DNA from 2 places in the Faecalibacterium wellingii genome. Region 1 is predicted to be linked to the other one. Evidence: a T-box and tRNA genes for the amino acid it is inferred to sense, from the RefSeq annotation. Region 1 holds a T-box; the other holds one or more tRNA genes.
The links. The T-box of region 1 lies ahead of MTP37_RS03365 (valine--tRNA ligase). A T-box ahead of a tRNA ligase gene usually reads a tRNA of that ligase, here a tRNA-Val.
Positions count from the first base shown of each region.

Region 2: it has a tRNA-Val gene. The T-box ahead of MTP37_RS03365 (valine--tRNA ligase) is inferred to sense a tRNA for this amino acid. The anticodon was not compared.

Region 1 covers NZ_CP094473.1:715,165-721,931, reverse strand. The annotation lists gene MTP37_RS03365 (valine--tRNA ligase) at 1-2,219, opposite strand, end outside; T-box leader at 2,280-2,501, opposite strand; gene MTP37_RS03360 (bifunctional homocysteine S-methyltransferase/methylenetetrahydrofolate reductase) at 2,805-4,592, opposite strand; gene MTP37_RS03355 (GNAT family N-acetyltransferase) at 4,742-5,350, shown strand; gene hflX (GTPase HflX) at 5,347-6,612, shown strand.
Region 2 covers NZ_CP094473.1:1,569,062-1,575,828, forward strand. The annotation lists gene MTP37_RS07535 (MFS transporter) at 1-840, shown strand, start outside; gene MTP37_RS07540 (PH domain-containing protein) at 925-1,302, opposite strand; gene MTP37_RS07545 (nucleoid-associated protein) at 1,448-2,437, shown strand; tRNA gene MTP37_RS07550 (tRNA-Gly) at 2,630-2,705, opposite strand; tRNA gene MTP37_RS07555 (tRNA-Phe) at 2,709-2,784, opposite strand; tRNA gene MTP37_RS07560 (tRNA-Asp) at 2,949-3,022, opposite strand; tRNA gene MTP37_RS07565 (tRNA-Val) at 3,026-3,101, opposite strand; tRNA gene MTP37_RS07570 (tRNA-Gly) at 3,107-3,182, opposite strand; gene MTP37_RS07575 (sulfide/dihydroorotate dehydrogenase-like FAD/NAD-binding protein) at 3,521-4,363, shown strand; gene gltA (NADPH-dependent glutamate synthase) at 4,365-5,759, shown strand; gene MTP37_RS07585 (sortase) at 5,841-6,497, opposite strand; gene MTP37_RS07590 (pilin N-terminal domain-containing protein) at 6,494-6,767, opposite strand, start outside.

The sequences.
Region 1 (6,767 bases):
TCATCGAAGGTGGGCCAGCTCTGGGTCATGATGGTCTCGGCAGAGCCGGGCAGAGCCTGATACAGCTCCTCGGTGATGAAGGGCATGAAGGGATGCAGCAGCTTGAGGGCCTTATCCAGCACATACACCAGCACGCGGCGGGCAGTGTCGGCCTGCTGTGCGTCGCCGGAATTCAGGCGGGGCTTTGCGATCTCGATGAACCAGTCGCAGTAGACGTCCCAGATGAAGCTGTTGATCTTGGCAGCGGCCAGACCCATCTCGTAGTGATCAAGGTTGTCGGTCATGGCACCGGCCACCTGATTCAGCTTGGTGAGCACCCACTTGTCGCTCATGTCCAGCATCTCCTCGCTGGGCAGGCCCGGCTCAAAGTCCTCGGGCAGGTTCATCAGCACAAAGCGGGTAGCGTTCCACAGCTTATTGGCAAAGTTGCGGGCAGCCTCCACCTTCTTTTCGATATAGCGCATGTCGTTGCCCGGGGTGGAGCCGTCCACCAGCATAAAGCGCAGGGCGTCTGCGCCGTACTGGGCAATGACCTCCAGCGGGTCGATGCCGTTGCCAAGGCTCTTGGACATCTTGCGGCCCTGACTGTCGCGCACGATGCCGTGGATGCAGACAGTGCTGAAGGGTGCCTTGCCGGTGTAGGCCAGACCCGAGAAGATCATGCGGCTGACCCAGAAGCCGATGATGTCGTAGCCGGTGACGAGGGTGTTGGTGGGGTAGAAATACTTGAGGTCTTCGCTCTCCTCATTGGGCCAGCCCAGCGTGCTGAAGGGCCACAGAGCGGAGGAGAACCAGGTATCCAGCGTATCGGGGTCCTGGGTCAGCTTTGCGCTGCCGCACTTGGGGCAGGCACAGGGAGCAGACTTTGCCACCACGGTCTCGCCGCAGTCGTCGCAGTACCATGCCGGGATCTGATGACCCCACCACAGCTGACGGCTGATGCACCAGTCGCGGGTGTTCTTCATCCAGTTCATATAATTCTTGGTGAAGCGCTCGGGCACAAACTTGATCTCGCCCTTCTCCACGCTCTCGATGGCGGGCTTTGCCAGCGGCTCCATCTTGACGAACCACTGCTTGGACACCATGGGCTCGATGGTGGAGTGGCAGCGGTAGCAGGTGCCCACCTCGTGCTTGAGGGGCTCGATCTCCTTCAGGAAGCCGCCTGCTTCCAGATCGGCCAGAATGGCCTTGCGGGCCTCGAGGGTGGTCATGCCGGCGTACTTGCCGCAGTCCAGCACCTCAGGCTCATTGATGGTGTTCTTGCCGGCGGCGAACAGCGCATCGGCAGCAGCCTTGTCGGCAGCGCCGGTCATGTGACCGTCGTAGGTGAACACACGCACGATGGGCAGGTTGTGGCGCAGGCCCACCTCAAAGTCGTTGGGGTCGTGGGCGGGGGTGATCTTGACCACACCGGTGCCCTTGGTCATGTCGGCGTGCTCATCGCAGACGATGGGGATTTCCTTGTTCAGCAGAGGCAGCACCACATGGCAGCCGTGCAGATGGGCATAGCGGGGGTCGTCACCGTTGATGGCAACAGCGGTATCGCCCAGCATGGTCTCGGGACGGGTGGTAGCCAGCTCCAGCATCTCGCCGGTCTCCTTGACCGGGTACAGCAGGTGCCAGAAGCTGCCGTCCTTTTCCTCGTACTCCACCTCGGCGTCAGAAATGGAGGTGTTGCAGTGGGGGCACCAGTTGACCATGCGGTTGCCGCGGTAGATCAGGCCCTTGTCGTACAGGCGCACGAACACTTCCTTGACGGCCTCAGAGCAGCCCTCGTCCATGGTAAAGCGCTCGCGCTCCCAGTCGCAGCTGCTGCCCAGCTTTTTCAGCTGGCTGACGATGCGGTTGCCGAACTTGGTCTTCCATGCCCATGCACGGTCCAGAAAACCATCGCGGCCCACCATCTCCTTGGTCAGGCCCTCGGCGCGCATGGCCTCCACCACCTTGGCCTCGGTGGCAATGGAGGCGTGGTCGGTGCCAGGCACCCACAGGGCGGCATAGCCCTGCATCCGCTTGGTGCGGATGAGGATATCCTGCATGGTGTTATCCACCGCATGGCCCATGTGCAGCTGGCCGGTGACGTTCGGGGGCGGCATGACGATGGTGTAGGGTTTCTTGTCGGGGTCTGCCTTCGTGTGGAAGTAGCCGCCGTCCAGCCAGAACTGGTAGATGCGGTCTTCCACCTGGCTGGGATCGTACTGTTTTGCAAGTTCTTTCATAGGGTCCTCCCAGTAAAAAATGATGAAGTGGGACGAAAAAAAGCCGTCCCACGGAACGTTCCATGGGACGGCTGTAATAACCGCGGTACCACCCAAATTGCGCAGAGCATCCTGCGCCCCTTGATGCCCCGGTAACGTGGGACAGCTCCGAGAGCGGCTTGCTCTTTAGCTCACCGCTCCTGCTCCAAAGTGACAGCACACCGCCCGACCGTACCGGATTCGCAGCATTTTCCGGCTCTCTGAACGGCAAATGCAGTGCACACTCTTCTTCAACGCATTTATAAAAAGAATATAGCGTTTTTTGTGCGATTTGTCAATTACTTTTTTCTTTACAAGAATTTGTCCTGCTGCATCTTGCGGTTTGGGCCTTATTCGTGAAAACGCGTTTGGAGTGGCCCGCAGGCCACGACAAACGCAAATATAAAAAATATTTTTCCGCTGAAGATGCAACGACGACGACCGCTGCCTGTGGCAGAAACAGAGAGGAGTTGTTGGGGCCGTGGCCAGCAGAATGCAAGGCCCGCTCAAGGGCCGTAGCATACGCTGGGAGCCACAACCCGTCCCAGAGCGAACGCGTCGGCCATTTTAATCTGCAACTCCTTCCTCTTTCAGCCGGGCAATGAGCCGTTCCATCAGGGCGATGCGGTTGAAGGGGGTCATCAGGTAGAAGCCATCTGCATAGGGCGCTGCGGCCTGTGCAGCCTTCACCGAGACTTCCAGTCCCAGCTCTTCGCCCTGCACACGGTCCAGCCCGGCAAAGCGCTCGATGATCTCAGCGTCCACATGGATGCCGTTGACCTCGTTCTCCATGAAGATGGCGTTGCGCTGGCTCACCACCGGCATGATGCCCGCTAAAATCTTTGCCCTGCTGCCCAGCGCTTCCCGGGTCTTTTTCAGGTTTTCCACCGCCTGTGCCGAGAGCACCGGCTGGGTGAGGAAGCCGCTCATGCCATTCTCCAGCTTTTCCTGTGCACGGCGCAGCTCCACATCAAAGTTGCGGGCGTTCAGGTTCAGCGCACCGAACACGGTGAGGGGCGAGGGCATTTCCCGACCCTCGCCTGCCAGCGAGACGATGTACTGCGCCAGCTTGCGGGAGTTGAACTGGTACACGTTCTTCACCTCGTCCCGCTCTGCAGTGGGGATGGGGTCGCCGGTGATGGCCAGCACCTCCCGCACGCCCTCGGCATACAGGCCCAGCAGCAGGGCCTTGGTGGCGTTCAGGTTGCGGTCGCGGCAGGTCATGTGGGGCAGCACGTTCAGCCCCAGCTCCCGGTGCACCCGGCAGGCCACCAGCGAGGAATCCATCCGTGCCCGGGCAATGGGGCAGTCCGCAATGGTCAAAAGATCAGCCCCGGCAGCCTGCAGGCGGCGGGCCCCCTCCAGATAGCCCGTCAGGTCGGCGTCCTTGGGGGAGTCCAGCTCAATGGCGATCACCTTTTGGCCCGCGTTCAGCTTGCGCAGAAAGGCATCGTCCGTTTCCACCTCCGGCTTTGCGGCGGTGGGTACCGGCGCTGCCGCTGCCACCGGCAGCTGCTCCGGCAGCGCATCCAGCGCCGTGCGCAGGGCCGCAATGTGGGCGGGCGTAGTGCCGCAGCAGCCGCCCAGAATGCGCACACCCTCGGCGGCAAGGCCGACCAGCTCCCGGGCAAAATATTCCGGCCTGCCCTGATACTGTACCCGGGTGCGGGTGACCACCGGGTAGCCCGCATTGGGCATAACAGACAGGGGCAGCTCTGTTCTGCCCAGCTGCTGCACCAGTGTGCGCATGGCACCGGGAGCAGAAACGCAGTTCAGGCCCACGGCATCCACTGCACCGCAGGCGGTCATGCTGCGCACCAGCTGGGTGCAGTGCCGTCCCTCACGGGTGTAACCGTCCGGCAGCACCGCAAAGGACACCAGCACAAAGGCGTCCGGCACTGCTTCTTTGATCTGCTTCGCGGCTTCGGCCACACCGGCGTCGCTGCTCAGCGTCTCAAACAAAAAGTTCTTTGCACCCAATGCGGCAAACCGCTCGGCAAGGGCCGTATAGATCTGTGCCGCCGGGAGCGATTCCGTATCCGGGGCCGGGCCAAGATCGGCAAACACGGCAGCGCCGGTCTTTGCAGCGGCCTGTGCGGCCAGCCTCCATCCCTCGTCTGTCAGGGCCTCCCACAGCGGATTTCCCGCCGCCGCCATCCGCGGCAGGCCAAAGGTGTTGGTCTTGATGGCATCGGCACCTGCTTCCAGATACGCACCATGCACGGCCAGAACTCCTTCCGGGTCCAGCAGATTTGCCTGCTCACACTCCTGCCCGGGCTTTGCTTTATAATAGGTGCCCATGCCGCCATCGAACAGCAGCGGGCGCTTTTTCAAGATCTCACGCACATCACTCATGGAGAGTTCTCCTTTTCCCACAAAAACACTTGGCTTTTAGTTTAATGCACAAAAGCAGTCTGGTCAAGCGTTTTTTCGCGGCGGCGCTTGCAGGAACGCCAAATTTGTGCTATCCTATGCATACTTTATAAAATAGGGAGGTGTGTGCCATGCGCCACGCCGGAACGCAGGAGCTTGAGACTGACCGGCTTTTTCTGCGCCGCCTGCTGCCGGAGGATGCCGACATGATGTACGCAAACTGGGCGTCCGACCCGCAGGTGACCCGTTTTCTGCGGTGGGAGCCCCACAAAAACGCTCTGGAAACGCTGGGCCTGCTGGCGGCATGGGCCACACTCTACCCGAACCCGGACTACTACCAGTGGGCCATTGTGGAAAAGGCTTCCGGGCAGGTGTTTGGCAGCATCAGCATCTTCAATGCTCTGCTCGGTGACCCGGCACAGAAAGCGCTCTGGCCGCAACAGGACTGCACAGACGGCATCTGGGAAGCAGGCTACTGCATCGGACGGAACTGGTGGAACAGAGGTCTTGCCACCGAAGCGCTGAAGGCTGTGACCGCGTACTGGTTCAGCCATACTGACGGGGACTGGCTGACCTGCTGCCATGCCAAGGCAAACCCCGCCAGCGGCCGGGTGATGGAAAAAGCCGGTTTTGTGTACCACCACGACACCGTTGATCACAAATTTGACGGCACACCGGTGGAATGCAAAAGCTATTTATTGACGCGGGAGCGTTACGAACATAGAAAGGACTTACCGTGAGCGAACTTTACGATATCTTAGTGGAAACACCCCCGACGAAGGTCATTCTGCTGGCGCTGGATCAGGGCCTGTGGGACTGTGAGCGCAGTCTGGCAGAGCTTTCTGCCCTGTGTGAGGCTAACCACATGGAGGCCGTGGCGCAGGTGACCCAGAAGCGCCAGACCCCGGAGACCGGCATCGTGCTGGGCAGCGGCAAACTGGAGGAAGCCAGCCTTGCCGCCGAAAGTCTGGGTGCGGAATGCGCCGTATTTGACGGCGAACTGACCGGCAGCCAGATCCGCAACATCTCCAATGCGCTGGGCGGGCTGGAAGTGATCGACCGCACCATGCTCATTCTGGAAATTTTCCGTAGCCGCGCCGTCACCAACGAGGGCAAGCTGCAGACCGAGCTGGCCCTTCTGCGCTACCGTCTGCCCCGTCTGCAGGGCATGGGCGAGGCGCTGAGCCGTCAGGGCGGCGGCGGTGGCGGCGGCGGCGGTGCCCGCCGTGGTGCCGGTGAGACCAAGCTGGAACTGGACCGCCGCCATGTGCACGCCCGCATCGATACGCTGGCTGAAAAGCTGGCCGAAATGGAAAAGCGCCGGGGCGAGAGCCGCAAGGCCCGTGCCAAGACCGGTATGCCGGTAGTCAGCCTTGTAGGCTATACCAACGTGGGCAAATCCAGCCTGATGAACGCTCTGTGCGGCCCCAGCGTAGCCGAAGCGGACATGCTGTTCGCCACACTGGACCCCACCAGCCGCAAGCTGGTGCTGCCCAGCGGCATGGCCGTGCTGCTGGTGGATACGGTGGGCTTTGTGTCCCGCCTGCCCCACAATCTGGTGGAGGCCTTCAAGTCCACGCTGGAAGAAGCCGCATGGTCGGACGTCATCATCCGGGTGGCAGACGCAGGCGATGAGCAGCGGGAAGAGCAGCTGGCCGTCACCGACGAGGTTCTGGACGGGCTGGACTGCGCGGACATCCCCCGCCTGACCGTCTACAACAAATGCGACAAGCCGGGTGCCATGAGCTTTGACCCGGACATCCTGCTCACCAGCGCCAAGACCGGCTATGGTCTGGACACCCTGCTGGCAAAGCTGGACGAGGTGCTCAGCGACCGGGTGCACACCCTGCGGGTGCTGCTGCCCTACGATAAGCTGGGCCTTGCCGCCCCCATGCGGGAGCGGGGCAGCGTGCAGGTGGAAGAATACCGGGAGGACGGGCTGTATCTGGAGGGCATCGTCAAGACCGAGGACCTGCACTGCTTTGAAGGGTATCTGGTCTGATCGGCGTACACGATTTAAATCGCCTCCGCTGTGCTCCGGCTATCATCAGCGAAATAATATTTTGAGATAGAGCAAGCCCGGAAAGTCTGCGGACTTTCCGGGCTTGCATTTTCACGGATGGGGTCGCAGCCGAAAGCAGCTGCTCTATGGGTCGA
Region 2 (6,767 bases), 850 kb from region 1:
GTGGACGCGGCCCTGAACAACTATGTTGCCTTACATTATAAAAGCCGCCACATGAGCTGGCTGCACTGTATGTGGGGCATCGGTACCATGATCAGCCCCATGGTCATGGGCCGGGTGCTGGCAGGCGGCGGACCGTGGACGTCCGGATACCGGTGCATCGCCCTGTTCCAGATCCTGCTGAGTGCAGTGCTCTTTTTCAGTTTGCCGCTATGGCAGAGCCGTACTGCAGGCACCGACACCGAAACTGCCTCGCCGCAGGTGTTGAGCCTTGGGCAGGTATTCCGTCTGCCGGGTGCCAGAGAGGTGATGCTGTGCTTCTTCTGCTACTGTGCATTGGAGACCACAGCAGGTCTGTGGGCCAGCAGCTACCTCACGCTGACGAAAGGTGTTGCCGCCGGCACTGCCGCCAGCTTTGCCAGCCTGTTCTACATCGGCATCACCGCCGGGCGCGCCGCCTGCGGCTTTTTGACCCTGAAATTCAACGATACGCAGATGATCCGCATGGGTCAGTGCATTCTGGCTGCAGGCGTGCTGGCCCTGCTGCTGCCCGGGCCGCAGATGCTTGCCCTGTGCGGTCTTGTTCTGGTGGGGCTGGGCTGTGCGCCCATCTATCCCAGCATCATCCACTCCACGCCGGAGCACTTCGGTGCAGACAGATCGCAGGCGGTCATTGGCATCCAGATGGCAAGCGCCTATGTGGGCAATCTGGCCATGCCGCCGCTGTTCGGGCTGCTGGCAAACAACATCACTCCTGCGCTGTTCCCATTTTATCTGCTGGCACTGCTGGTGTTCATGGTGTTCATGCACGAACAGCTGGTGCGCAAAACAAGCCGCTGCTAATTCTGCCATTCTCCCATTTCGTATACAGCAAAAGGCTCCCTGTCCGGTCTCGGGCGGGGAGCCTGCTGTTTTAAGAGGAGTTATTTACAGGATGCACCGGCTGATGGCATTGGCGACCGCAAACAGTTCCTGCTGGCCGATAAAGCCGAACTTTGCCTCGTGTGCGTCCGCAAAGCAGACCGTCAGCTGCGATGCCTGCACCGGGTCGCCAAAGCCTGCCGTCTGAATGCCGAAGTGCAGCACTTTGCGGTACGGCAGCACAAAGATCTGCTGCCGGGTACCGGTGACGCCCTGCATATCCACCATGATGATGCGGTGGGTGGTAAAGATCACCTGATCCCGCACCGTCTTGTAGGCACCCACGACACTCTCACCGTCCAGAAGCAGTGCGCGGGCATTTTTGCAGATATCCTTTTCCTGAAGGCGGATGAGGTTTTCCATTGGTTTATCACGGAATTCCATGGTTTTTGTCCCCTTTCCTTGGTAGTTTTCTACTCTTATTGTAGCATTCCCGCCTGCTGTTTACAAGATGCGGTCTCGCCTTTTGCGTCATGCTGTGCTATACTGTATGCAAAAAAGATTTTGTACGAAATGAGGTTTTGTACCCGTGGAGATCATTATTCATCAGGCTATCCTGCATGTGCTGGACACCACCATGGACGCCCCTGTGCTGAGCGGCGGCGGCATGGAAATGACCGCTGAAAAGACTGCTTACTTCCAGTATCACATCGAAAAGCTGCTTGCCAGCGACGATATCCGCCAGTGCCGCCCGCTGCCGGATTCCGCCTTTAAAAATGAGCTGGAACACAATCACGATTTTGTGGATCTTTCCTGCCGCATTGCCGGGGTGCTGTTCGACTACATGCACGCCCACGCCACCATCCCGGGGGCAGACCTTGCGGTGGTGGATTTTACCCGCGATGGCGAGCCGTGGCTGGGCATCCTGAAGCTGAACTACAAAAACGGCTACACCCACTACACCGAGACCGTAGAGGGTGCCCCGGTGAACTCCATCATACAGCAGCGGGCCTGTCTGCCCAGCCAGAGCGGCAAAGTAGAGGAAGGCGCACTCGTGAATCTCACCGATTACACCATGAAGCTGCTGGAAAAGAAATTCGACATCGACGGGCACAAGGATTTTTATCTTTCCACCGTGGTGTTCCAGTACACCACCGCTCAGCCGGAGAAAAAGAAGCTGCAGGCCATTCAGGAAGCCGCTGTTCAGGCCGTGCAGGAAAACTACGCGGATCAGCCCCACGTAGAGGCTCAGGTCGCGATGCTGATTGCAAATCAGGCCGCTGACAACGACAATCAGGTGTCCATCCAGCAGGTGCGCCAGCAGCTGGAGGAGGAATATCCCCTTGCCGCCGTGCCCTTTGACGACTACGTAGAAAAGAGCGATGTGCTGGAAGCGCCTGAGCAGCCCGTGACCGTGACCCCTGCGCGCATCCGCCGCATGGAGAGCCGCAGCATCCACACTGCAAACGGCATTGAGGTGAAGATTCCCACCGAGCTGCTGAACTCGGAAAATGAAGTAGAGTTTCTGCACAGCGATGACGGCAGCATTTCGCTGCTCATCAAAAATGTGATCCTGTAAGAAACGATTTAAAATTGTCTCCGCACACAGGGTGCGCTCCGACAATATCAGCGGAATAATTTTTTATATTTGCAAAGCCGGAAAATCTGCGGATTTTCCGGCTTTGCTTTTTTCACAGGAAGGAGATGCAATGGGAAACAACAGCAAAAAAGCCATCATCTTTGCATTGCTGCATTGATGATGGCTTCGTGTTGGAGCGGCCGACGAGGCTCGAACTCGCTACCTCCACCTTGGCAAGGTGGCGCTCTACCAGATGAGCTACGGCCGCATATGGTGCCTCCGATCGGAATCGAACCAATGACACGGGGATTTTCAGTCCCCTGCTCTACCGACTGAGCTACAGAGGCATAAGCGGTGCAATTATCCCTGCACCCTCCCGCTCGTATTTCAAGCGGGGCCCCCGCAAAAATTTGCGAAGCAAAGTTTTGTGGGGAAGAGGAGGAATTTCAGAGTTTGTTACGGCAGTTTTACTTGTAAGACTGCCAGACAAACGACTGACATTCCGACGAAGCGACCCGGATCGGGCTCGAACCGACGACCCCCAGCGTGACAGGCTGGTGCTCTAACCAACTGAGCTACCGGGCCACATGGTGGAAGTTAACGGGCTCGAACCGCTGACCCTCTGCTTGTAAGGCAGATGCTCTCCCAGCTGAGCTAAACTTCCACAAATGGAGCGGCCGACGAGGCTCGAACTCGCTACCTCCACCTTGGCAAGGTGGCGCTCTACCAGATGAGCTACGGCCGCACATTCCATGTGTTCGTGCCGGTTGTTTACCGGCGACGCTGATTATTATACCGTACCTCCCGGCAATTGTCAACCACAAATTTGAATTTTTTGCAAAAAAATTCAAAACAGGCCTGTCTGCGCACAAAAAGCCTTCTCTGCACTGGCTGACACCGCCGTTCATTCATGTTTGCCGCAACAGACACGAGGAAAATTTAGTTGCTTTCTCCTGTAGGAACCATTATAATAAGAATGTCATTTTGTCGCCTGCAAAAGCTGCGTCTGTTATGCCGCCGAGGGCATGCAGGCGCGTTTTCGTGCGCAGAAATAGGAAATGCCAGCATAAAGGAGCAAACACGATGTATAAGATCACTGAAAAAGTCGCGCTGAACCCCACCGTGACAAAGATGGTCATTGAAGCCCCTCTGATCGCCAAAAAGGCAAAGCCGGGCCAGTTTATCATTGTGCGCCCGTTTGAGGACAGCGAGCGCATCCCTCTGACCGTGGCCGGTTACGACCGCGAGAAGGGCACTGTGGACATCATTTTCCAGATCGTGGGCGGTACCACGATGGAGCTGAACAGCCTGAAGGTCGGCGAGAGCGTCCACGATTTCGTGGGCCCGCTGGGCCGTGCCACCGAGGTGGAGGGTCTGAAGAAGGTCTGTGTCGTGGGCGGCGGCGTAGGCTGCGCCATTGCCCTGCCCATTGCCCGTGAGCTGCACGAGCAGGGCTGTGTGGTGCACAGCGTGGTCGGCTTCCGTAATAAGGATCTGCTGATCCTGGAGGACGAGTTCCGGGCCTGCAGCGATGAGCTGCGCATTATGACCGATGATGGCAGCTACGGCACCAAGGGCGTTGTTACCGCCGCTCTGGACGAGCTGGTGGCCGCAGGCAACCAGTACGATCTGGTCATCACCATCGGCCCGCTGATCATGATGAAGTTTGTGGTCAAGACCTGCCAGAAGCATGGCCTGAAGAGCATCGTTTCCATGAACCCCATCATGATCGACGGCACCGGCATGTGCGGCGGCTGCCGCCTGACCGTAGGCGGCGAGACCAAGTTCGCCTGCGTGGACGGCCCCGACTTTGACGGCGATCTGGTGGATTTTGACGAAGCAATGGCCCGCGGCACCATGTACCGCCCGTTTGAGGCACACGCCCGTGAAGCGGCATGCAATCTGCTCAATCAGGAGGTAAAGTAAGATGGCTTTCAATATGGACCCGAAGAAGTGCCCCATGCCCACCCAGGACCCCAATGTGCGCAACAAGAACTTCAAGGAAGTTGCTCTGGGCTACACCGAAGAAATGGCCGTGAACGAAGCAAAACGCTGCGTGCACTGCAAGAACAAGCCCTGCCAGACCGGCTGCCCCGTGGGCATCGATATCCCTGAGTTCATCGGTCATGTGGCCGAGGGCGACTTTGAAGCCGCTTATCAGGTGATCAACCGCTCCTCTTCCCTGCCCGCCGTCTGCGGCCGTGTCTGCCCGCAGGAGAGCCAGTGCGAGGGCAAGTGCACCCGCGGCATCAAGAATGAGCCTGTGGGCATTGGCCGTCTGGAGCGCTTTGTTGCCGACTGGCACCGTGAGAATGTGCACACTGCCCCCATCGTGCCCGAATGGAACGGCCACAAGGTGGCCATCATCGGCGCTGGCCCTGCCGGTCTGACCGCCGCAGGCGATCTGGCAAAGCTGGGCTATAAGGTCACCGTTTACGAGGCCCTGCATGTGGCCGGCGGCGTGCTGATGTACGGCATCCCCGAGTTCCGTCTGCCCAAGGCCATCGTGCAGCAGGAGATCGACGGCCTGAAGAAGATGGGCGTTGATTTCGAGTGCAACATGGTCATTGGCAAGGTGCTGACCATCGACGAGCTGATGGACGAGTACGGTTATGAGGCCGTGTTCGTAGGCTCCGGTGCCGGCCTGCCCCGCTTTATGGGCATCCCCGGCGAGAGCCTGAAGGGCGTCTACTCTGCCAACGAGTTCCTGACCCGCTCCAACCTGATGAAGGCTTATCTGCCCACCAGCAAGACCCCCATCCGCACCGGCAAGAAGGTCGCCGTTGTGGGCGGCGGCAACGTGGCCATGGACGCTGCCCGCAGCGCCCTGCGTCTGGGTGCCGAGACCGTGTACATCGTCTACCGCCGCGGCATGGCTGAACTGCCTGCCCGTAAGGAAGAGGTGGAGCACGCCGAGGAAGAGGGCATCATCTTCAGGACCCTGTGCAACCCTGTGGAGATCCACGCCAATGACGAGGGCTTTGTCAAGTCCATCACCTGCATCGAGATGGAGCTGGGCGAGCCCGATGCTTCCGGCCGCCGCCGCCCCATTGAGAAGAAGGGCAGCGAGTTTGAGCTGGACGTGGACACGGTCATTATGAGTCTGGGCACCAGCCCCAACCCGCTGATCCGCTCCACCACCCCGGGTCTGGAGACCAACAAGCACGGCTGCATCGTCACCGACGGCGACGACGGCAAGACCAGCCGTGACGGTGTGTACGCGGGTGGTGACGCCGTGACCGGCGCTGCCACCGTTATCAAGGCCATGGGCGCAGGCAAGGCTGCTGCAAAGGCCATTGACGAGTACATCCAGAGCAAGTAATCCCCTGTGAAGATGGGCCCAGCCCACTGAATACCGGATATAAAAAATCCCCTGTGCCAGCGCACAGGGGATTTTTGCATCTTATTCTGCGGTCTCCGTTGTGAGCACCGGGTAGCCTGTCCGCACGCACCGCACGGCACAGCGGGCACGGCCGCCGGTGGTGCAGGTGAAGAGGGTCAGGTCCCAGTTATCAGAATCTTCCGTCTTTTCGGTCATTTTTTCGATCTGGGTAGGCTGCAGGTTCTCCACATAGGAGACCTCGTAGCTCCACCGCATGCCGTCCATATCGGTAAAATAGACCTGTGCCCCTTCGGCCAGCCATTTGATGGGGCTGAAGTGCTTTGCATAGTTATGGGCGCAGACCACCATGTTGTCCGCGTAGGTGGAGCCGGAGTACCGGCCGGGCGCGATCTTCAGGCCCGCATAGCTCCACTCGCTCATCACAGGCAGGTCGAGTCCAATGGAGGGGATGGACAGATAGCCGATGTAGCTCCAGCCGTCCAGTTCCGTCTCGGTCATGGGCTGGGCAGGGTCCAGCTCCGGCTGCAGCACAACGGTCTCCGACTTTGCCTTTTCCTCAACCGTTGTGGTCAGGGTCTGTTCCAGCTCTCCCAGCGCCTGCTGTGCTGCCTTGTCTGCGCGGGCCGCATCCCACTTGTTGTAGGCAAGCAGCGCTGCTGCCGCCAAAATAAGCAGCGCACCCAGCACCATGCATATCTTTCCAATTTTCTGTCTCATGGCAGCGCTTCCTTTTTGTTCAGCACCCAGCCAGCGGCAAACAGCAGCACACCGCTGACCGCCAGCACCGGCACAGGCCAGTTCAGCTGGCCGGTCTGAGGCAGACCGCTCATGACTGCGCCGTCCGGACGGCCCGCCAGTGCGGGATTATCCGGGTTTCCCGGGGCTACCGGGTTGTCCGGATTGCCGGGAGCCACCGGGCTGTCCGGGCTGCCGGGCGAGACCGGACTATCCGGGCCGTCCGGGTTCTTGGGCGTATCCGGGTTTGTG